Linked DNA regions of Methanotorris igneus Kol 5. The protein of the gene in region 2 binds, or shares a complex with, the protein of the main gene of each other region. Links are inferred from orthologs where the notes say so. Each region holds a gene or a part of one and is shown on either strand. Other genes may lie near its edges.

Evidence for each region.
Region 1: the proteins of wtpB (region 2) and wtpA are in contact, whole or in part, in a crystal structure (PDB 2ONK), measured with the Archaeoglobus fulgidus proteins. The link is inferred for Methanotorris igneus Kol 5 from one-to-one orthologs. Residues at the interface, in WP_010877607.1 of Archaeoglobus fulgidus: Asp44, Pro45, Ala46, Leu107, Gly111, Ser112, Ser113, Lys123, Val125, Asp126, Tyr208, Tyr209, Leu216, Glu219, Arg220, Tyr221, Leu222, Ser223, Glu224, Gly225; in WP_010877608.1 of Archaeoglobus fulgidus: Arg75, Glu79, Leu80, Arg144, Ser202, Glu203, Arg204, Lys209, Met213, Ile214, Arg215, Leu224, Glu226, Ser227, Gly228, Glu229.

What each region holds. Positions count from the first base shown.
Region 1 is NC_015562.1:57,236-69,709, reverse strand. The notes cover bases 1-2,783. They hold wtpA (tungstate ABC transporter substrate-binding protein WtpA), read left to right. Parts: upstream 1-746; coding sequence 747-1,820; downstream 1,821-2,783. Other genes in these bases: hisS (histidine--tRNA ligase), read right to left, coding at 1,959-2,783; METIG_RS00310 (glutamate--tRNA ligase), read left to right, coding at 1-579. In the rest of the region: more of hisS, read right to left, coding at 2,784-3,203; METIG_RS00295 (metal-sulfur cluster assembly factor), read right to left, coding at 3,347-3,631; METIG_RS00290 (PIN domain-containing protein), read right to left, coding at 3,735-4,127; METIG_RS00285 (methanogenesis marker 2 protein), read right to left, coding at 4,326-5,297; METIG_RS00280 (phosphoglycerate kinase), read right to left, coding at 5,465-6,715; METIG_RS00275 (EamA family transporter), read left to right, coding at 6,864-7,280; METIG_RS00270 (hypothetical protein), read left to right, coding at 7,620-8,102; METIG_RS00265 (adenylate kinase family protein), read left to right, coding at 8,123-8,641; METIG_RS00260 (helicase HerA-like domain-containing protein), read left to right, coding at 9,188-10,699; METIG_RS00255 (MBL fold metallo-hydrolase), read right to left, coding at 10,691-11,314; hacB (homoaconitase small subunit), read left to right, coding at 11,545-12,054; pheA (prephenate dehydratase), read right to left, coding at 12,162-12,474. UniProt on the Methanocaldococcus jannaschii protein: Part of the ABC transporter complex WtpABC involved in molybdate/tungstate import. Binds tungstate and molybdate.
Region 2 is NC_015562.1:458,146-470,643, reverse strand. Bases 8,650-11,456 are described here. They hold wtpB (tungstate ABC transporter permease WtpB), read right to left. Parts: upstream 10,526-11,456; coding sequence 9,773-10,525; downstream 8,650-9,772. Other genes in these bases: METIG_RS02200 (methanogenesis marker 12 protein), read left to right, coding at 10,763-11,456; METIG_RS02210 (ATP-binding cassette domain-containing protein), read right to left, coding at 8,740-9,678. In the rest of the region: METIG_RS02255 (radical SAM protein), read right to left, coding at 1-69; METIG_RS02250 (vWA domain-containing protein), read right to left, coding at 172-1,536; METIG_RS09505 (hypothetical protein), read right to left, coding at 1,551-1,712; METIG_RS09685 (hypothetical protein), read left to right, coding at 2,023-2,151; METIG_RS09390 (hypothetical protein), read right to left, coding at 2,102-2,374; METIG_RS02240 (AAA family ATPase), read right to left, coding at 2,428-3,552; METIG_RS09210 (hypothetical protein), read left to right, coding at 3,747-3,956; cobJ (precorrin-3B C(17)-methyltransferase), read right to left, coding at 4,029-4,787; METIG_RS02225 (methanogenesis marker 16 metalloprotein), read right to left, coding at 4,846-6,015; METIG_RS02220 (TIGR00269 family protein), read right to left, coding at 6,180-7,094; METIG_RS02215 (tRNA lysidine(34) synthetase), read right to left, coding at 7,172-8,179; more of METIG_RS02200, read left to right, coding at 11,457-11,740; METIG_RS02195 (CBS domain-containing protein), read left to right, coding at 11,867-12,265. UniProt on the Methanocaldococcus jannaschii protein: Part of the ABC transporter complex WtpABC involved in molybdate/tungstate import. Probably responsible for the translocation of the substrate across the membrane.

The DNA.
Region 1 (12,474 bases), 390 kb from region 2 along the record:
GCAATATATGAGATAATGAAAAAGATTGGCATAAAGCAGGCAGATGTTAGATTCTCATGGGAAAACTTATATGCAATAAACAAAGACCTTATTGACAAAAATGCAAGAAGGTTTTTCTTTGTTGAAAATCCAAAGAAGGTTATTGTTAAAGATGCGGAGAAAGAGGTTTTACATTTAAGAATGCATCCTGATAACAAGGAGTTAGGAACAAGGGAATTGATTTTTGATGGGGAAATATATGTTTCAGATGAATTGGAAGAAGGGAAGGTATATAGGTTGATGGAATTGTTCAATATCGTTATTGAGAAGGTTGAGGATAACATTATCTACGCAAAATACCATAGTAAGGACTTTAAAATTGCAAGGGAAAATAAGGCAAAAATCATCCATTGGGTTCCTGTAAAGGACTGTGTAAAAACCACCATAATAGACACTGATGCAAAAGAACATGTAGGAGTTGCTGAAAAGGACTTTAAAGTAGCCAATGTCGGTGAAATCGTGCAGTTTGAGAGAGTTGGGTTTGTTAGAGTCGATAATAAGAAAGATGATGAAGTTGTCTGTTATTTCGCACACAAATAAGGACTAAATTTATTAAATTCATTTTTCTTTTTAGAATTTTTCTTTTTTAAATTCCTATTTTTATGGGATAATTCCTCCTTATATAAAATTGAAGTTAATCAATTTACATTAACATAAAATTTAAATATAATTTAATCTAATTAACACTGTAGTGTGGAGGTGATATTTTGATTAAATCGAAATGGCTCTTGGTATTGCTAATTGGTGCAATAAGCGTTGCGTTATGTGGTTGTGTAAACACCAGCAAAGAACAACCTACACAATCAACCACACCACAAACAAGTCAGGCATCTAATGCTAAAGTAGAAGAGAAAGTTCTAAAAATATTCCATGCTGGAAGTTTATCCGTGCCATTTTCTGAATATGAGAAAATGTTTGAAAAGGAACATCCAAATATCGATGTACAGAGAGAACCAGCAGGAAGTGTAAAATGTGTTAGAAAAATTACGGATTTAGGTAAAAAGGCGGATATCTTAGCGTCAGCAGATTATTCACTAATTCCACAAATGATGATGCCAAAATATGCTGATTGGTATGTTATGTTTGCAAGAAATGAAATCGTCCTGGCATATACTGATAAAAGCAAATACAAAGATGAAATAAACTCAACAAATTGGTATGAAATATTGAATAAGCCTGATGTTAAATTTGGTTTTTCAAATCCTAATGATGACCCTTGCGGTTATAGAAGCCAGATGGTCATGCAGTTGGCAGAGATTTACTACAAAAACCCAAAAATTTACGATGATTTGGTTTTGAAGAACTCAAACATTAAGGTTGAGGAAGAAAACGGAACATACACAATATTAGTCCCACAAAATGTTGAAGTAAATACCAACAAAATAGTCCTCAGAAGCAAAGAAACAGATTTATTGGCACCTTTAGAAGCAGGCGCTTATGATTACCTCTTCATATACAAAAGTGTCGCAGAACAACATCACTTAAAATACATTGAACTTCCAAAAGAAATAAACCTTGGTTATTATGAATATGAAGATGCTTACAAAAAAGTTAAATTAAAACTACTTGGTAAAAATAAAACTCTCGTTGCAAAACCAATTGTGTATGGATTAACTATTCCAAAAAACGCCCCACATAAAAAAGAGGCAATTGAATTTGTTAAAATGGTTTTAGAGCATCCAGAAGTGTTTGAGAAAAATGGACAGCCAGCCATTAACCCAGCAGTTGGATTTGGAAACATTCCTGAAGAGATAAAGCCATTAGTAAAAGTAGAAGAGTAGAAAATTGGACTTAATTAAAATTACTTTTATTTTTATTATTTTTATTTTTTACATAGTTTTCAATTTTATCATGACTATAAACGATTTTTAAGGATTTGCTTTAAAATTTTGGAAGAAACAAAATAAAAATTTAAAAACTTATAAAACTTCACTTATTTTATCAATATCGACTAATTTTTGCTCTCCACTAATCATGTCTTTTAAAGTGACTTTTCCTTCACTCAACTCCCTACTACCAACAATTATAACCTTTTTGATACCTTTTGTGTTTGCGTAATCTAAGGCTTTATTTAACCTTCTCCCCATCAATTCAACTTCAACGATTTTGTTGTTTTTTCTTAATGTATCTGCTATATCCAAGCATGCCTTTATTAATTCCTTATCTTTTTTCACTGGGGTTATTAATATTGCCTCTTCTTCAACCTCAAAGTCATCAATGTTGAGCATAATTCTATCAAATCCATAGGCAAATCCTACCGCTGGTGTCGGCTCTCCTCCGAATGTTTCTATTAAGTTGTCGTACCTTCCTCCACCACAAACCTGCCTTGCCCCCTCTCTTTTTCCATAGATCTCAAATACCATTCCAGTGTAGTAATCGAGCCCTCTTGCAATTCCTAAATTTATAACATAATCATGCCTTACAAAATCCAATATCTCTTCAAGATTCTCTACAGCTTCAATTGCCTTTGGATAATCTTTTAAGTCCTCTTTAACTTTCTCCAATATTTCCCTTCCTCCCTTATATTCCAAAACTTTGAAAATAATATCCTTTTTCTCCTCGCCAATTTTTTCATTTAAAAACTTCTCAAGCCCTTCTATATCTTCCTTATCAATCAAATGCCTTATCTTATTTTGTGTTTCAACATCCAATCCCATTTCATCAAACACTCCTCTTAAAACTCCCAAATGCCCAATATGAACCTCAAAATCCATATTTATACTTTTTAAACCTTCAATTGCAAGATTTATAATCTCTGCATCTGCTAATGGACTTTTACTCCCAATTAACTCACATCCCATCTGCCAGAACTCTCTATATCTTCCTGCCTGGGGTCTCTCATACCTAAAACAGTTTGCGAAATAGTAGAGTTTTAATGGTTTTGGCAACATCTTTAACTCATTTATATAAAATCTCGCTACTGGGGAAGTGAGTTCTGGCCTTAACGCCATCTCTCTACCACCATGATCTTTAAATACAAAGAGTTGCTTCCTAATTTCTTCCCCTGTTTTCTTTGCAATTAAATCGAAATGCTCAAAAGTTGGGGTTAAGATTTCCTTGTAGTTGTAACTCTCTATAACTTTCCTCAATTTGTTCTCAATAATTCTTCTCTTCTTCATCTCCTCTGGAGTAAAGTCCCTTGTCCCTCTTGGCTTTTGAAACATTCTTCCACCTTAAAAAAGTTTTGTTTAAATTTATATAGTTGATACAGGGCATTAACAATAAAAATAAGCTAAGAGAGATTTCTAATTTTGTTTGTGTCTTACTTATTTGTTAAAAATTAACAAAAAATAATATTGAAGTAAAATTACTCTTTATTTAACATTTCATTTATTTCTTTTTCCATCATGTGGCCTTTTACTTCAACCTTTACACTTTTTACGCCTTCAATACCTTTAACTACTTCTTTTGCGTGCATTGCCATTCCTAAAACACTCATACATGCAGGGTTTGTAGGAGTTAATGTAAACTTAACGTTTCCTTCATCATCAACTTCAACATCACTTATTAACCCCATATCAACAATGCTAATTCCCATGTGTGGGTCAGTAACTTTTTTTAACGCATTCATTATATCTTCTTTTGAGACCATGTTTTCACCTTTTTTTATTTTTTGATGTGGTTTAATTAAAAACTTAAATGGATTTTAAAAAGAGTTTTATTTTATCTTTTCGTTATTTTATTTAAAAATTTTGTTATATAAGCCCGATAACATCAAAGTAATTCTTTTGCCTAACGAATATAATCGGAATGTTTAAATCAATAAGTTTGTTTTTTAGTTCTTTATCATTTGTGCACACAATCACGTTCTTATTTTCCTTTGCAAAGTTTATAATTATCTCATCTGTATATGTTCCTTTGTTGTAGTCAATTATCCCATATTTTTCAATCATCTTCAATGCCAAAGATACGGAGAGTTTTTCCTTACCTTTTAGTTCCCTTTGAAGTTTTTGCAACTCATCATAGATACACTTTAATATAACCACTCTATACTTTGCATTTAATGCCCTTTCCAATTCATAGTCAAAATTTATCTTATGCTTAAACGCATATATTAAAAAATTTGTGTCTGGAACCACTAAATACATAAATGACACCAGTTCTCATTGAATAAAATAACAAAAATTAATATTTTAATTTATTATGGGTGTTATAGTTCGATAAATTTGATAAAATTAATCCATATATTGTCCTCGTAAGAAAAATAAAAAAGGATTTACGGTTATTTTAAATTAGAGTTCAACACAGTTTTTGATTTAAGTAACATTTAAATACAACAAGGAACATTAACATCCACAAATATATTCTTTTTCAAAATCAAAGACAATTTCTTTTTCTTTTCCATCTGAAATAATTAATTTTCTGTCCTTTATGACTTCTCCACAAACCTCCGCAGTGATATTAGCATCTTCCAAGATTTCAACTATACTTTTAACATTTTCTTCCTTTGCGGTGAATACAAATGCAGTTCCTGGATAAACTTTAAGCCAGTGATTTAGTGGAATATCTTCTGGTTTAGGTATTTTTGTCACATCTACAACTCCACCTTTTTTAGAAACCTCCAAAAGCATTCCTAACGTTCCAATTGCTCCCGGATTGCTTATATCTTTGCAGGAGTTTGCGAGTTTTTCCTCTCCAATAATGGTTAATGCCCTTAACTGCTCTCTAACAATCTTTTTTGGTTTCATTGTTGTTGTATCCCAGTTGAGTTTAAATTTCTCATGCAATTTTCCATCCAAATCATAGGCAAAAATAATTTTATCTCCAACCTTTGCATTGTCACTCCTCAATATACAGTCCTTCTTAACGATACCCGTAATGGAGACATCTAAAACATTACACTGTGCATCAGGATGTGTATGTCCACCAACCATAGGAATGCCGAATTTTTTAACACCTTCTTTAACTCCACTCAACACTTCTCTTCCAATATCGCAATCCTTAATGCTTATGATGTTTGTCATTGCTACTGGTTTACCTCCCATAGCAGCGATGTCATTTGCATTAACCAATACCGAGCAATAGCCAGCCCACCAAGGGTCTGCCTCCAATAATTTACCCCAGATTCCATCTGCTGCTAATAAAATTGCATTTTCTCCATCAATTCCAACAACTGCCGCATCATCACCAAAATCAACAATGATATCAAAATCATACTCCTCCTCAAAAACAAAATTACTAACAACATTCTTAATTTCCTTTTTTCTTATAACACCTTCAAAATTTTTTATCTCTTCTGCCAATTTTTTCAAATTCATAAAATCCCCTTTTTCATTGATAATACAATTCTTATGATTTTTAATACTACCATTTTTAAAACTTTCGATTTTTTAAATTTGGATTTTTGCATTATAAATTTTATTGATTTATTGATATTGACATGATATTGAATAAATAATAGAGCAATAAGGTAGAAAGTTAAGAATTAAATTTGTCCTTTATACTTTTGGTAAGATTTCTCCAACATAGTAATAACAGGCAATTCTTCTCCTGCTAAGAACTCGAGGCACGCTCCTCCTCCAGTACTTATATGTCCTATTTTATCAGCAACACCAATTAACTCTGCAGCAGCAGATAAATGTCCTCCTCCAATAACGGAAAATGCGTTGGAGTTTGCGATGCTGTTTAATATTTCCGCTGTTCCTTTTAGGAAGTTTTTGTTTTCAAACACTCCTGCTGGCCCATTGGCAACTATTGTTTTTGCATCTTTAATAATCTCATTGTATAATTCAATCGTCTTTTCTCCAATATCGTGGATTGGATATTCTACTTCAATATCCATATCTAAATCAATTTCTTTCCTCTCTCCATCAATATTTAGAGCCGCATCTATTGGAGTTATAATTTTGTCCTCATACTTATCCAACAATTCCTTTGCAATACCTATTTGGTCTTTTAATCCCATATCCTCAATAATCTTCTCATTTACACCCAGTTTGTAGCCCTTTGCTATTAAGAAGATGTTTGCCACAATTCCTGTTGTTAATACCTTATCTGCTGATCCATTTTTTAAAACATTTTTCATTACTTTTATACTGTCATCTGCTTTGGCTCCACCCAAAACAAAGATACAAGGTCTTTCAGGATTTTTTAATACTTTTCCTAAAATACTCAATTCTTTTTCCATAATTCTTCCAGCAATCATTGGTAAATAATATGCAAATCCTACTAAAGATGGTTGTGCTCTATGTGCAGCTGCAAACGCATCGTTTACAAAATAATCACACAATGGATATAATTTCTTTACTAAATGTGTCTCTGCTTGCTTTTTTGGAGTTATGTCCTTCCATTTTTTCCAATCTTTCAAAACTTCCTCTGCAAGGAACCTTACATTCTCAAGTAGTATTATTTCCCCATCTTTCATATTCTTTATAGCGTTCCTTGCATAAGAACCAAATATGTCATCTATGTATCTAACTTCTCTATCCAAAACCTCAGAGAGTTTTTCTGCATGCATTTCTAAGGTTGTAAAGTCCTTTTTTCCTGGCCTACTTTGGTGAGCAAGAATAACTACCCTCGCATTTTTATTGCAGAGTTCTTCAATTGTTTCTTTACATGCCCTAATTCTTGTATCATCTAAAACAACGCCTGTGTTCAAATCTATTGGGCTGTTTATATCCACTCTCAACAAAACAGTTTTTCCATCAAGATCAAAATCGTCTAAAGTTAGGAACATCATTTCCCTCCTTGTTGTTATTTAGTCCATTACATAATTCTAATTGGCTGAAATATAATAATCGATAAAAATTAAATTGATAATTTATTATTGAAGTATTGTCATTATTTATTTTTTATTGTTATTTTTTCGACTAATGGGTGATAAAATGAAAGGTGAATTTTTTGCATTGTTAGCTGCGTTATGTTGGGGCCTATGTCCAATAATTGAGAAAAAAGCCTTAGAATTAACTGACTCATCAACAGCTATATTTATTAAATCATTAATGGACTTTATAATAATTTCTCTAATATTTGCTTCAACTGGAAAGATAATGACAATGAAGATTGACTATAGGGTTCTTATTTATTTAACTTTGGTATCGTTAATTGCTGGTATTACTGGACAGTATTTTTTCTATAAGGGTTTATCAATGTCCTCTCCATCAAAGGTTGTTGTTATATCAAGTATATACCCATTTGTGACAATAATGTTATCAACACTTATTTTGGGTAAGATGCCATCTGTTAAAGTTTGGATTGGGGCTATATTGATATTTATAGGCGTTTCCCTTGTAGTGGAATAACGGCACTACAGTCATTACGAATTTATACGGCAAAACTTTGTTTTGCCATTTATTTTTTAAAAGGATGATAAATCAATTATAAAATTCCAAATAAAGGTCAATCATACCTTATAATTTAATGAAGAAGTAAGGCAGACAACTATACATTTTATTGAAGTTTTTAGTCAGTTATAATGCAAGCTATTATGTTACTGCCCTTATGTTAAACTTTTCTATGATTTTTGTTCGCCTGATGATTTATTTAAACTTTTAACAATATCCAAAAGTTTAAAATAAGGGGATGGCAAAAGTTATTGTAAATGTTTATATTGTTAAGATGGTTACATGGGAGGGAAAATTATGCTTAGAAAAATAAAAAGAATATTTGTTGGAAATAAAGAACTCCCACAACAAATACCAATAAAAGAAGAAGAGTATGTAATTATTGGAGAAGACGCTCCTGCATATGAGATTGTCGGTTCAGAGCAGATACCTCTAACAGAAGAAAAAGAAAAAGAGGAAGATAGGGAAAAAATAGAAGAGAAAGTAATAGAAAAAGTAATAAAAATACCTCCAAAAATACTGACCATCAGAATTAAAACTCCTGAGGACTTTATAAATGTTAGAGAAATGATAGAGCATGATATTGTTATAGTTAACCTTGAAGAAATTCCAGTGGAAGGAGTTATTAAAGATTTCCTTGATTTTAAAAAGTATTTGGAGACATTGGGTTATAAGTTGGGTAGAGTAGGAGAGTATGTTATCCTTGCAGTTAAAGACAATGTTAATATTGATAGATACTCACCACAAACTATTGAAATAAATGAAAGAGATGAGGAATAAACAAATAGAAGGTGAGAAATATTAAAATTGCTATAACAGGGACCCCTGGAGTTGGAAAAACAACAATATCAAAAAAACTTGCGGAAAAATTGGGATTCAAGCATATTGACATAACCGAAGTTGTGAAAAAACATAAGCTATATTCTGAGAAGGATGAGGAAATGGATTCTTATGTAATTGACTTTGATAAACTTAGAGAGTTTCTCGATGGTTTAGATAATATAATACTTGATGGACATGTTAGTCATCTTTTAGATGCGGATTATATTGTAGTTTTGAGATGTAATCCGGAAACCGTTAAAAAGAGGTTGGAAGAGAGGGGATATAAGCAGAAGAAAGTTATGGAAAATGTTGAAGCAGAGATTTTGGATGTTTGTTTGGCTGAAAGTGAAGGAATGGTTTATGAAATAGATACGACTGGTAGAGACGTTGAAGATATTGTAGATGAAATTATTGATGCCATAAAAAATAAAAAGATAAGAAAAGGTATCGTAGATTGGACTGAAAAGTATTTTTATTTGTTGGAACAATTTAAATAGCATAATAACAAAACATAAATAACAACTATGAGGTTTTTAATAACATTTTGAAATTTTTAGTCTACTATAGTCGTTTGCGTTTATAAATAGTTATAAGAGTGTCATAAATCATTTATCTTAAATTTATTTGGGATTTGTTTAACATTAGTAACTTTAAATTTTAAGTAAGTTATAGTTGTTTGCCAATTTTATACGGCAAAACTTTGTTTTGCCATTTAATATTCCAAATAAAGGTTAATCATCCCCTATAATTTAATGGAGATTTCGTTCATTAGTAAGGCAAACAACTATAAATGACATTTATAGTCGTGTGCGTTAGAAGGGTTTTTTGGCAAAACTGAAAGTTTTGCCGTATGTCTTTTGGCAAAATCCAAGGGATTTTGCCGTATATTTGCAGAACGACTATGCTATAATCTGCGTAAATTTTTGAAGATGGCCTAAATTTGTTAGAATTAAAAATTTGTATAATTAAATCCATAAATTATATTTAAATAAAACTTTTTATAACCAAAACAAATAATCTCTAAAAAAACGTTAGTGGTAGTCATGGAAAAGATTATTGGGTATACAATAGGGGAGACAAGAACAGATGAACTAACATTTTTAGCGAAGCATCCACCAGAAGTCGGAGATTATGTAATGATTAGTTATGATGGAATAGATGTTTTAGGGATGGTAGAGAGCACAATCCAAGGAAATATGGTTTTAAGTGAAATTTTAAGCATAGAAGATTTAGAAAAGATTAGAGAATTTGATGATGAAAGCTCTTACTACATAATTGGGAAAATTAAGGTTTTGGGAGATATTAAAGAATTAAAAATACCAAAAATTCCACCAAAACCAGGAACACCAATATATAAAGCAGACAATGAAACACTAAAAAACATCTTCTCAAATAGCCATATAACCATTGGAAAATTAGCTACAAGAGATATTGAAGTTTCTTTAGATGTAAATAAACTCTGCTCAAGGCATTTGGCAATATTGGCAATGACTGGGATGGGGAAATCAAATACTGTTGCTGTTTTAATGGAGGAGTTAAATAAAATTGGAGCAACTATTTTGGTCTTTGACATGCATGGGGAGTATAGGAATATAGAATCATATAATTTCCCATTAAGAAAACATGTAATTGAGCCAAAAATTAACATCTTCCATATTTCTGATAGTGATTTGGCAGATTTGGCTGGTGTTGATGCACAGGCAACAAAGCAGAGGCCTTACATAAGAAAGGCAATAAAAAACATAAAAGAGCAATATCAAGAAAAGGATTTCAACTCTGCAGAGGACTACATAAATGCAATAATTGGAGAATTAGAAAAATTTATGGAAGATGATAACTATAAGAAAGACAAAGATAGCATCCAGACAGCAATTTTTAGATTGGAGGATTTGCTCCAATTTAAGAAAGATTTAATAAAAATCCACTACAATCCAATAAATGAAATAAAAGAGCATCACATAAACATCCTTCCACTTGAAAGTTTGGATGAGAACAGTGTTGATATTATTGTTTCCTACTTTACAAAAGAAATCCTAAACGACAGAAAAAGAGCCATCCTTGAAAATGGGAGGGATGGGGCAAAACCAATATTCTTAATTTTTGAAGAGGCCCACCTAATAGTCCCACAAAATAGAAAAACAAGGGCAAAGCATTATATATCAAGAATAGCAAGAGAAGGGAGAAAGTTTGGGGTAGGGCTTTGCTTAGTATCCCAAAGACCAAAGACATTGGATGCTGAAGCGTTATCTCAATGCAGTAACTTAATAATCTCAAAGTTAATTGAGCCAAATGACCAAAAGCATGTTCAACATGCCTCAGAAAATCTAAGTGAGGATTTAATTAAGCAACTAACAAGTTTGAACATTGGAGAGGCAATAATTATAGGCCCATGCATAAAAATACCTGCAATTGTGAAAATAAATAAGTTCAATGGACACTATGGAGGGGAGGATATCGACTTCATAAAATTCTGGAAAGAAAAGATGGAAAAAAGTATAAAAATAACCAAAGAAGAGAAAGAATTTTATTATGATACGTCTGGAGGTTTAGAATAACTCACCATTTGCATTATCTGAAGGAATTTCATTCACATAGACGATTCCATCATGCCCAGTTATGATATTCTTTCTTAGCAATTTTATCCTTCTCAAACTTCCCTTTGCTGCTCTATTGTCAACTCTAACTGCTGGAGGCATATTGCCTAAGATATTTCCTTTTAAAGGGACTGCATCTCCAGCAACAACATAGTCCTCATAAACCACAGATATGCTTCCCCATGTGTGGCCAGGGGTTTTTATTATAATTACTTCATCGTCATCAAATTTTTCAATCGGCTCAAAATCATGTACTTCATCAGTTGTTGAATATATTGCACATCCTCTACATTCTTTCACACATTCTTGTGGTGAAGCGTATATTACTGCGTTTTTGAATAAGTCGTTGTTTTCTATGTGGTCGTAGTGTCTGTGTGTATTTATAATAACATCAATGTCTTTAGGTTCCAAGTTTAGTTTTTTTAACTCTTCAATAATTAACTCCCTCTTATCCCTTGTTGATGTATCTACAATTATATTATGGTTTTTTGTTTGGATTAGTGTTACTGATGAAGATGCTTTCTTTATTACACCATTTTCCCTTACAAGCTCTCCTTCATACAAAAGTTTAATCATAACATCACCCCACACGGAAGCATATTACCTTATGCCGAAAGATTTATATATAATTTTCTATTTTATTAAATTTATTAAATTTAAGTTAACATAGTTTACAAAAAGTCGTAGAATCCATTGAGGTTCTATCGTAAATATAAATAGTAATATAAGAAAACTGCAACCTTTTGCCGAAATATTTATATAAAAAATTAATCATACAGAAACATAAAACATTAATTGGGGGTAATATGTACATCAGAGGAAAAGCACATGTTTTTGGGAATGATGTTGATACTGACGCAATCATTCCAGGACCATATCTAAAAACAATGGATGGTCATGAGTTAGCATCTCACTGTATGGCTGGGATTGATGAGGATTTTCCGAAGAAGGTTAAAGAGGGGGATGTTATTGTTGCTGGGGAGAATTTTGGTTGTGGTTCGAGTAGGGAGCAGGCGCCAATAGCAATAAAATATTGCGGAATAAAAGCAGTTATAGCAGAGAGTTTTGCAAGAATCTTTTACAGGAATGCAATAAACATTGGGTTAATTCCAATAGTTTGTAAGGGCATTACCAAACACGTTAAAGATGGGGACGTTATTGAAGTTGACTTGGAAAATGAGAAGATTATAATAAACGATAAAATCACCCTAAACTGCGAAACACCAAAAGGCATAGAAAGAGAAATCTTAGAAGCTGGGGGGCTAATTAACTACTACCACAGAAAGGTAAAGCAAAGATGTTATTTGGATGGCTAATTAATACATCAATTATAACTTTAATTATAACTTTAAATTTTGAGCATTATTGAAATACTTTGATTCTTAAATTAATATTAAATTCACATTATTACAACAATTTGGAATTATTGTTCGATTCCAAACACTGGATATGTTCCCAAATATTTCATATATGCCACATTTTTATTTAAACTTTTAAACAACCCCTCTTCATCCTCATAACTTTCAAAGTCAATATAAAAGACATACGTTCCTAACCTTTTTTTAGATGGTCTTGACTCTATTCGTGTTAAATTTATGTCTCTCTCTGCGAATTCCTTCAATATGTGATATAATGCCCCGGGTTTGTCTTCTTTCAACTCAATTATTATGGTTGTTTTGTATGCAATAGGTTCTGCATTAAAATTTGGCGTTTCTTTTCCTATTAAAATAAATCTC
Region 2 (12,498 bases):
ATAATAAATTGGATCTATCCCTAATGATAAACCCAATCTTCTTGATGGGACTGGACCATAAACTATCATTTTCCCACTTTCAAAATTTCTTAGTAAATACTTTACTATTCATTTAATTTTTGAGAAACTTTAGTATTTAGTATTTATAGTACATAAATCCACAAAAACATTTTACAGCTTTCTAAATACTTTTTTAGCCTCTTCATCAGTCAAATCAAAAACCTTTACAAACTCGTCTGAAATTTTCTTTATTGTTTCAGTTGGATACGTCTCAATAAAGATGGATATCAATTTTAATTTTTTATCTTTTTTAAAATCATCCAATTTTTTTAAGAATTCATCACTAACTTCTGCATATCCATCGGTGATCAATACAACATCTGCGTTATCAAAACCTTCCTCTATCATCTCCATTGCACATTCTAATGGTAGTTCAAAATTTGTCCCTCCCCCATAATACAATGATGCCAACTCCAAAATGTCATCAATGGAAATATCTTCAAATATCCTCTTAAACCTCACATCATCATCAAATGCAATATAACCAAATTTCCTCTTTTCCCTTTTTGCTATCTCTATTATTGATAAAGCTACGGCTTTCCCCCAAATTTCCCTCTCCCCAAACATAGAACCGCTGTGGTCTAATAAAACAATAATTGGGCCTTTATTCTTTTTAACCTCATTATCCAAATCATAGGTTAGGAGTTTTTTATCCACAAATTTCCTTAAAAAATCAAGGTATAAAACTTCATCAGAAAAATTAACAAGTTCTTTTGGTAATAAATGCTTCAAGTCATCCCCTATTTTTATCGAATAAATCTCCCCACTGTAATGCTTTATCTTTGATTTGTATTCATTTATCGCTATGAATTTTAATTTTCCAAGTTTTTTAATGATTTTGTGCAAGTTTTTATTTTCCAAGATTTTTGATGCCAATTTTATTCTCTCTTCTGGATTTAAGGCATTTTTATTTCCCTTTCCACTACCCCAAGAAGACACTGCATTCATCCCATTTATCGTATCTTCAATGTCCTCAGAGATTTCTTTTAATGAATTTTTGGCAACATCTTTTATTTTTGACACGAATTCATCAAGTTCTGCATTTTCACCTTCGCTATCTAAACTTATGCCTTCACTATTTCCTTTTTCTTTATTTTTAGCTCTTTCAGCAAGTTCTTTATAGACATTTTGGAGTTTTAATGATTTAATGTTCTCAAAAAACCTCTCAAGGAACATATTGGTTGCCATTCCTGCATTAACTTCATCCAATTCAGTCATTAACTTTGTCTTCTCATATTCAATTGACTTCATTCCACTTTCAAGGATGATTTTGTTTATTTTAAATTCCTCCTCAACAACTTCATTAAATTCAACAACATACTTAAAAAAAGCATAAAATGTATCCTCTGCCAATTTTTCATGTAATGGACTGAACTGGCTATAATTTCTCAAAAGTGCCTTTAGGTATCTGTTATTTTTTAGGAAACTTTCAAATGCCTTCTTGTCGTAGGCATCATGAACGATGACATTTTTCATAACTTACACCAAAATTACTTTCTGATTAGGGAATATTCCTCACAAAATTCGATTCTATTGCTTTCTTCATAATAGGTTATGTAAAGACTGGTATTATTTTTCTTAAACACAAGGAGATATTTATTTGAGAATGTTGGATGGTAAGTTTTGCTATACTTATAACCATTATTTTCCAAATGATTTTTTATAATTTTAATGTTATCTTTTGTTATTGGTCTTTTAACAACATAAGTCAATGTTATTCTTGGATAATGACCTACAACAGTAATATCAACCCCATATAATTTTGCCGTTTGAAACTGTTTAATTTTTCATTGACGAATGTGGACATTAATGTATTTTCGTTTTCGAAATTTTTATATATGAGTTTATATACATGTAAATATAAGGATGATGCCTCTGATGAAGGTGGATACTGGAGACCTAAGGAGGCGGACTTTACTGAGTGTTAAACCTATGGGCGGAGCTGGGGTCCCCGTGACAGGGATGGAGACCGATGATATGTTCCCGATGAACCCAGAGGGAACTGAGGCTGATGACATCCAAGTCCAACGTGGACATTTGTCTATGATTGTTCACGTTGGACAGACCCCTCTCCTAAGATTGGCTTTATGAAGTTGTTCATTCTTAGGACATTTTTTCCGTAGGAGATATTGTTAATTTCTAAGGTATCGTCGTATATCTTAAATTCTGAAACCCTACTATAGTTCAAAGGATATTCGTCCCACTTTTCAAATCCATAATTTAATAAAACATATGAAGCAATCACGATTGTCATTCCAAGGGCAATACCAAGAGAAAAATATTTGGTTTTAATGTCATTAATGCTTTTTTCCATGTTTTTCCCCCACATAAGAAGTTAATTTTAAAATTTGGTATCTTTTTAAGGATTTAATTTTTCAAAAGACCTTCTACATAATTTTTTAGCCCTTCTGCTTCCTTTAAAACCTCCTCCACGAATTCAGATGGTTTCCCATTCTCTTCTGCCTTTCTTTTAACATCTTTTAAAGTTATGGCAATGCTATTTATCTTTCCAAGAATTTCAAGAACTTTTCTGTATTCAATGCCTCCAAGTGGTAGCCTATCTTTGTTTATCTTCTTTAATTCTCCCATTAGAGCATCTAAAATTTCCCTCTGCTCCAGAGCAAAGCCAGAGAAGTGATTTGAGATTTTGAAAATGGTTATTGACACCTTATAAAACTCATTCGGCTCATCCCAGTATATATGCCTTAAAATATCTAAATCATTCTCATCTGCATTATCCTTCCCATTTAAAAAAGCATAAGCCTTAACTGCTTTAACTGATTTCTTAAATCTTCTATCAGAAATATAGATGCCTTCATTCTCCAACGTCATTTTAATGTCTATTAGATATCTCTTTATGTTAGATATATCAACCTTCTCTATCTTTTCTCTCAATTTTTTTATTTCATCTATGTCCATTGTTGTTTTTGGTTTATAATTCTCATTTAAATCAATTAATTTTTCAAGATTTAGCATAGATTTTATTCTATCTACTTTCTTCCTAAACAAAAACCTATCGTAAAATGCTAATAACTCGTTTTCCTCTGGTAGTTCATTAGATGCTCCGAACAAACTTATCAAGGGCACTTTTTGGATAACATCTCCATTGTGGTAAATTCTCTCATTCATTATTGATAATAATGCATTTAATATACTACTATTTGCCTTAAAAATCTCATCTAAGAAGGCAATTTCAGCATTTGGCAAATAATTCTCTGTCTTCCTAACGAATCTATCGTTTTCCTTGAGTTCTTTAATGCTTAATGGGCCAAATAACTCATCCTCTGTTGAAAACCTCGTTATAAGCTTTTCGAAGTAATTGGCATTTATATGGGATGCAATTGCCCTAATCAATTGCGATTTAGCAACTCCTGGATTTCCTAAGAAAATGCAGTGTTCATTTGCAATTAACGCAGTTAAAGCAATATCGATTTCTTCCCTTCTTTCTAAGAAATAATCATTAAGTTCTCTTCTGATTTCTTGTAGTTCCATTTTTTCACCAAATTGTTTAAGATAATTTTTTATTTTTTGATGAGTGTAATTTATGGTAAATAATACTAAGATAATCGCAAATATAGTTGTTTGCCGTTCAAAACTGTTTAGTTTTTTGTGGGTATTTGTGAGTATATATATGTTTATGAGTTTTCGATATATTTATATAAGACTTTATAAAGATAAGAATATAGATGGGTGGCTCTGGGGTCATCTCGGAGCGAAGCGACGAGAACTTAAAAACCGTTAGGTTTTTATGTCCACGACAGGGGCAGAGACACTCTCGTGTGGCTGATGACGCCCAAGTTCAATATGGGTATTTACTCACCAATACCCATATTGGACAGACCCCTTACTTCTTTAGCCTTTATTTGGAATTTTATGTTGGTTTATTGTTCTTTTAAAAAAATAAATGGCAAAACAAAGTTTTGCCGTATAAAATTGGCAAACAACTATAATGGTAGTATGGAAATGCATTACTCTATCTTATATTTATTCAAATATCCCCTTGGGGTAACCATCTTTCCATCTATTATTTTTGTATTCGAATTTCCAATTATTAAAGTTGTATTCATGTCAATAAATTCCATGTATTTTTCTAAATTGTTAATTAGCTCGTTGATTGTTATTATCTTATATTCTTCATTCTTCCTACCTGCATTTTTGACAATTCCAATAATATAGTTTGTATTATTCTTTTCTGCATATCTCTTAACAATTTCTATGGTTTTTAAAAACGGTTCTTTTCTTGATTTGCTCATTGGGTTGTAGATTGCAATTACAAAATCCCCCTCTAATGCACATCTAACCCTCTTTAAAATAATGTCCAATGGAGTTAATAAATCACTCAAACTTAAAACAACAAAGTCATGGTTAAGTGGAGCCCCTAAGATTGCAGAGCATGAACTTGCAGAGGTTATGCCGGGAATTACTTCTATTTCAACATTGTAATTTTTCTTTTCATTTAACTCATAAGCAAGAGATGCCAAACCGTAAATTGTAGCATCACCGCTTGAAACCAAAGCAACATCTTTATCTTTGCTTTCTCTTAATGCATATTCTACCCTCTCAATCTCTTTTTTCATTCCAGTTGTGTATATTGGCTTGTTAAACCTCTCTACAAATTTTTTGTACCCCTTATAGCAAACTATTAAATCAACGTTCTTTAAAATCTCTTCTGCCTTTTTTGTAAGATGTTCTTCTCCTCCCGGTCCTATTCCCACAACATAAAGCATGAACATCTCTCCTTTTGAATTCATTAATGAATGAATATTTACAATAAGTATTTAAAAGTTAAATCTTGAATTCCCCTTTAATAATTCTCTCTTTTAATTCTTCAGCAAGTTTTAATGCCCTCTCTCTATCAGATTGCCTACATGTTATTGGAATGCCCAATATACTACCAAGTTTCATTTGGTATATTCCATACGGACAGCTTGTTGCACAAACTCCACATCCGAAACAATCTTCATTAGGCAACCTTCTCCCACCTAAATACTCCACCCTTCTTACTGCTTTTGTTGGACATAACTCTTCAACAATGCAAAAATCACAATTTCTACACCTATATACATTAATATGTGGTCTTAAATCAACATCTTTCCAAACCTCTGAATATTTCCCAACATCCACAATTTTCCTACCAATGACATTCGTTAATGGCAAATCAATATCTTCATCAAGTTTCTTTAAATACTCCTTATGCTTCTCATTCACCTCTATTGGAATTGCTATAGTGTTAAATACCTCTGGCCCTGTTGAGGTTATAAAGCCACCCAAATAGTAAGCATCCATATTGTGCATATCTGCAGATATCATGATGTTTGGTTTTTCCTTAGAGTATCTTGTCCCAAATCCTAATATAACACCTTCAGCTCCATTCAACAAAATTTTCTTACCAACAAGTTCCTTCTCATCCACGTGCATATTTTGTAATGGGTTTATTTCTCCACAACCTGAGAATGATGCCTCTCCTTTTCTCAAAAACTTTCTATGGAATATTGTTTTTATTGGTTCATCTCCAAAGTTTGTAACTGCAACATAATTTTTAAATGCCATTCTTGTTCCAATCATTCTTGCAGTTGGGATTTCGTCGAGAGTTATTTCTCTCTCATATATTTTTCCATCACATTCAACCTTTACCTCAACCTCTTTTCCTTTCACTAAATCCTTAAACAAAAATCCTCCTCCATAGTCACCATTATGTTCAGTTCCAAAAACAACCACATCCACACTACCAAGGTATTCGTTTGGACATGGTCCTGGGAAACCTCTAATACCATTTAAATATACTTTCTCTGCTTTTCTAAACCTGTCATTCATTGGGATGTAAAAGATTGCCATTGTTCCAGACATTATACCGCATGTTGCTGCTGTGACAATATCTATTTCGTCTATTTTATCCTCTTCATTGTTCCTTATCATCTTTTTTAACTCATCTATTGTAACTACTACTTTATCCATAGATTCACCTTTATTACTTTATGTAAGGGAAATTTACAGTCATTTGCTGATTTTTGCATGTATTTGGGAGTAATAAAAATATTTTGAGAAAGATAAGATTGATTAATTCTCAAATAAAGCATAAATATCGTTTAATTTTTCATTTTAACTATTTATAGTGAGGACTATGCTTTAAGTCCCAACTTTTCCATCCATAAGCAAACCTTGCAGATATCCCCTGATGCTGGTTCTCCGCAAATCTTACAGGTTTTTACTTCCATTTTAATACCCAAGTGCTTAATTAATTTTTCAAAACCACTTACAATTGAATGCATTGTTCCTGGATGACTGTCTTCAAGTTTATCTATAATCTCACTTATCTCTGCCCTATATGAGATTGATGAGTATGGGCAGGGTTCTTTTTGATACTTTAGTCCAACTAAATCAGCATACAATTGAACTTCTTCCTCTGGGACATATTTTAGAGGTCTTATCCTCTTCACCAAAAGCGGATGTTCCACATCTTTACCTAATCTAACAAGTTTTTCTATGGCTCCATCTATATAGTTCATCATTACTGCTTGAGCCATGTCATCCAAGTTGTGTCCTATGGCTAAATAATTACATCCCTCTTTCAATGCCACCCTATTTAATAATTTCCTCCTCATTACACCACAAAAGGAACATGGGTTTAAAGTTAGGTTTTTTTCTCTTGCAATTTTCACAATATCATCAAGACTAACTCCAATTTCCTCCTCAAGTGGGATGATTTTATATTTTATACCATATTCCTCACAAAACTCCACGACAAATTTTCTCGCTACTTTTCTAAATCCCTTTATACCCTCATCCACAAAAAATACAATAATTTCTGAATTTGGAATTGGCTTAAAGAATTTATTTAGTATGTATGTCATAACCACACTATCCTTTCCTCCACTCAACCCAACGCCTATCTTCATATTGTTTCTTATAATATTTCTGCCAAGAACCTTCCTAACTTTTCTCTCAACATCCTTTATAAAACATTCTTTGCATAAATATAAGCCAGAGTATTTTTGGTGGTATATTGCTTCTTTTCCACATTTACTGCATTTCATTCTGCTCTACCTCGTATTTTATTTTTGATTTTTGTTGTTATTTTTTATTTATTCTATTTTTTGTTCTATTTTTTTATTTATTCGTCAATTACTTCGTTTTCTTTTTCTTCACTCTTTTTCATTTTGTTTTCTGATTTTATTGCAGCACTTACAACCATTTCCCTAACATTCTTAACTTCTTTTTCAAGGAGGCTGAGGACTTCATGCGCCCTTCTTCTAATATTATCTCCTCTGTTCCTACTGTAAGGACATTCATCTTTGTCTCTATAGTATTCAATGCCACATTCATTAAGTGCTTTTATAATGCTCTTTTCAGAAACTGGGAGGAGGGGCCTGATAATGGTGCATGGTTTTAAGGTTATTTTAAAGTACTTATAATCAACGACGTTCTCATAGAATTGTTTTATTGGTTTAAGTGCCTTTATAGCACACCCTTTAAGAATATTTGCCAATACGGTATCTGAGTTGTCCTCTAAAGTATGCCCAAATGCAATTTTGACGTCTCTCCCTTCTTTTTCTTTTAAACTATCTGCATACTTTGTTAATAAGTGCCTCCTTATAATTGAGCAAGAGAAGCATGGGGAATATTCAATCCCATTGTCATTTTCTGATAATATTCTTGATAACTCAACAACGTTCTTATCACATTTCAAAACCTTGTGTGGGATATTTAATTTTTTGCAGTGGTCTTTTATGAGTTTCATTCCCTCCCTATCCTCACTCCAAGGCCTAATCCCATCTACGTTTAAATCAACTGTAATTGCATGAATATCTATCCCGTACTTCCTCCTGTATGGCTCTAACAAGTGTAGTAACATTAAGCTATCCTTTCCTCCACTTAACCCAACTACAATAATGTCTCTTGGGTTTATTATTTTGTTTCTAATTATGAATCTCCCAACTTTTTTTGAAACTTCTTCGTAAGTTCTTGAATATATCACAGGAATGCCAAATTCTTCCTCTATCTTGTTCATTTTTTCTCTTGATAATCTCGCCTCTCTTTTATTACAAACTAAAATTTTGTCCTCTCTTATTGTTAAATAAGATGGATTAGCATACCTTTTTAATTGTTTTATATCTATCAAAAATATCCCTCCTATTTAGGTGTTTAAGACAGAATTCAATACATAATTGGAATTCAAAAAATGTGTGTTGTGTTTAGAATTAGCAAATAAATTACAAATTTTAGAAAAAATGTATGGCTATGTTTCGTGCGTTATATGGCAAAACCTTGTTTTGCCATTTAATTTGTCATCGAACCGAAGGTTCGAGCAGCGTCCACTGCAACCTTCGGTTGCAGGGAAGTTGAATAACGTAGTTATTCAACTAAATCTTTGATTTTGCCCAATTTATTTACATAGCATTTACTTAACAATGTTAACATTATTATTAACATTATTAGTTTATATACTTTTTGCCTTGGGACCTTAATATTCCATCACATATTTAAATATTTATTAATATAAATATAAACTTTATCCATTTCCTCAATGTTGTAAGCCTGAGGAATTGACAGCAAGTGCAGAAGAGCAAAACAGGGGTGCGATGAGATTAGTAGAGTTATTGAAAAAGCTACTGAAATATCAGAAAATGTCAAAAAAATTGCTGATAGATTTAGAACATAAACTCCAAAATTCTTACTTTTCTATTTTCCAACTAAATATATTTTATTTTCAAATTTAACACCAACCCTATCCCCTATATTTAAATTATTTAAATCAATATCTTCTTTATCTTCTTTTAAAATACATCTTAAAATATTTCCCTCAAAATCAACCATAACTTTTTTATAAAACCCACAATCTATGATATTGACTATTTTCCCCTTACTTCCCCTACAAATTACAACATCTTCCGGAGCTATTGCGAACTTTTCTCCATTTATTTTAACAATATTATAACCCAAAAATTTAGCAACTCTTTCGTTTTTTGGTTTTTTAAATATCTCCCTATCCCCAACTTCCACAAGCTTTCCATCCATGAAGATTGCTATTTTTTCTCCAAGTGTTTTTGCCTCAACGAAATCGTGAGTTATGTGAATTATTGGGAGAATTTCTCCAACCCTCTTTAATTCACCAATGATTTTTTCTTTATTGTTCATATCAAGTGCAGATGTTGGTTCGTCAAGTAAAAGTAAATTTGGTTCTAAGACTAATGCCCTTGCTAATGCAACCCTCTGCTGCTCTCCTCCACTTAATGTTGTGGGTTTTCTGTTTAGGAGATGTTTTATATTTAAAAACTCGGCAATTTCTTCAACTTTTTTATCTATTTTTGGTTTTGGATAACCCCTAATCCTCAGACCATAGGCAATATTTTTATAGACATTCATGTTTGGAAATAAAGCATAGTTTTGAGGAACATAACCAAAATTCCTCTTTTCAGGGGGGAGATTTGTTATGTCCTCCCCATTAAAGTATATCTTCCCACTATCAACCTTCAAAATCCCGGCTATGCATTTTAATAGGACTGATTTTCCAGCACCACTTGGCCCTAAGATAATGCAGTATTCTTTGTTAATTTCCAAATTTATATTTTTTAATTGAAATTCCTTCCAAATTTTTGATAAATTCTCTATTCTTAGCAATATCTTTCCCTCCTAACTACCCTAAGCATATTTAATAAATTTTTTCACCAAATTTTTGGTAATTTACTTTTTCTCCTAAATTTTGCTTTTAAAATCATTTTCTTTTCCTAACTAATCTAAGTAATGCAAAAATCATAATACTAACTAAAATCATAATCACTGCAATAGGTTTTGAAGCACTTAATCCAAAATTATTAAATCTTTCCAATATCAAAACCGGCATTGTTTTTGGGAAATATGCAACTATTAAGATTGCTCCGACCTCACTAATCCCTCTCGCAAATGTTAATATGCTTCCAGATATAATGTTGTTGTATATTAGAGGGAGAGATATATTAAAGAATGTCCTCATTTGAGATGCTCCCAATGTCCTCGAAACATGCTCAAGTTCTTCATCAACCATCAAAAATCCGTCTCTTGCACTATTCACCATAAAAGGCACACCAACAAATAACATAACAACCACAATTCCCCAGAAATTATCAACAATATACGCCCCAAAATTATTAAAGATGCCTATAGGATTATTATAAAAGAAAGATAAAATCATAATCCCCACAACAGAATGAGGTATTGCCATTGGCAAATCCACAATTGCCTCAACAAAGTCCTTCCCTCTAAAATCATACCTCGCCAATAGATAGCCGAGTGGGATACCAAAAAATAACGCTATAATGGTTGCTGTTGATGCAGCATATAAACTTACAAGTAATGAATCAATAACTTCCTTGTCCATCAACGCTCCTTTAACATCCCCTGGATTTAAGAGCATATTTATTACAGGCAAGATAATGAATAAAACCAACATCAGTGAGATAATAAAGAGTGAGATATAAAATATCCTCATCCTATCACCAAAAATTATGCCAAGAATTTTATCTTTGACTATTAGTTGTTCGCCTTACAAATGCACTAAATCCCCATTAAATTATAAGGGACAATTAACTATTATTTGGAATGTTAATGGCAAAACAAAGTTTTGCCGTTATAATAAAACACTAACATTATCACCAAAGTTAATTGAATTACATGAAATATATAAAAGTTATGTTCATCAAATTGAATTACATCAGTTGGTGGAAACATGATAACAGTAGGAATTGACCATGGAACCTCTGGAATTACAACATGTATAAAAGATGGGAATGAGAAGATTATTTTTAAATTAAGGAGAACAGAGCTCAAAAACAAATCATACATTGAAGAATTGAAAAAACACGTTGATTTAGAGGATATTGATTTAATGGCAGTTACATACTCAATGGGTGATGGTATAAACAAAATCCTGCCAATAGAAAAAGTGAAAAATAGGGGAGTTGTGAATATTGAAGGTGTTGGAGAGAAGGTTGGGGGAGGAACTAAGGTTTATGATGAAATAAAAAATGCAAATATTCCAGCAGTTGTTATTCCTGGCTTGCATAGGGGAATAGAATGCATGGATGAGAGGTTTAGGGCATTGTATTCTCACATTGCCTCGCCAGAAAAAATATCCATTGCCTATAATGCATACAAAACCTTTGGATTTGAGGATTTTATACTCTCTGATATTTCATCAAACACCGTAACCTTGCTTATAAAAGATGGGAAAATTTTTGGAGGTTTTGATGCCTGCATTGGGGCAATAGGTATGTTGCATGGTCCATTAGATTTGGAGTTGATTAGAAAAATAGATAGTGGAGAAATCACCGCAAATGAGGCATTCTCAAAAGCAGGGGCTGTAAAGATAGCAAAATTATATAAAGGGGTTGAAGATACAAAGATGGCAATAATAAACAACTATTTCAACGACAAAAACTGTAAGTTGGCAGTAGATTCATTAGTATTAAGCGTGGCTATGGAGATAAATTCACTAATGTTTTTAAATAAGAGCAAAAATGTTGTTTTGGCAGGTTCCATAGGAACATTAAAACACCCAATAAACATTCCAAAGATGATTAAAGAATATGTTGATGGAAATATTTTCGTCTTGAGCGGAGAGAGTGGGGCAGTAGGGAGTGCAATGATAGCAGAAGATATTTTGAAAGGTAAGAGAGATATTTTAGGGATAGAAGTTGAGTTTTAATATAAAAATCACAACAATATTAATTCTCTTTAATAACAACTCTTTTTTTATTTTAATTAGGAAGTTATATATAGTATTGTGAAAAAAAAATAGTTATGTCCTTTAATTTATTGTGAGGTGGGAAGAATGCTTTCTAAATACTTAGTTAGAGACATAATGAAGAGGGGAATTGTTGAAGTATCTTTAAATGATAAAATATCCGACATTGTCAAAAAAATGGCTGAAAATGACATTTCATCAGTTGTAGTTTCAGATAACCAAGCATTTTGGGGAATTATTACCGATACTGACATATTGAAACACTATCATGAGAACTTAGATACTTTAAAAGCTGAAGATATAATGAACTCAAAAATCATTGCAATAAGTCCTGAAGCACCACTCGAAAAAGCAGTAGAAGTTATGATAGAAAACAACATCCATCATTTGTATGTCCGTTCTGAACTTGATGATAAAATTGTTGGTGTAATAAGTTCAAAAGATATTGTAAAATTAATGGGGTCTGTCCAACGTGAACAATCATAGACATAATGTCCACGTTGGACTTGGATGTCATCAGCCTCAGTTCCCTCTGGGTTCATCGGGAACATATCATCGGTCTCTATCCCTGTCGCGGGGACCCCAACTCCGCCCATAAGATTTAGAACTCTGATAAAGTCCGCCTCCTTAGGTCTCCAGTATCCACCTTCATCAGAGGCATCATCCTTATATTTATATGTATATTAACTCATATATAAAAATTTCGAAAACGAAAATAC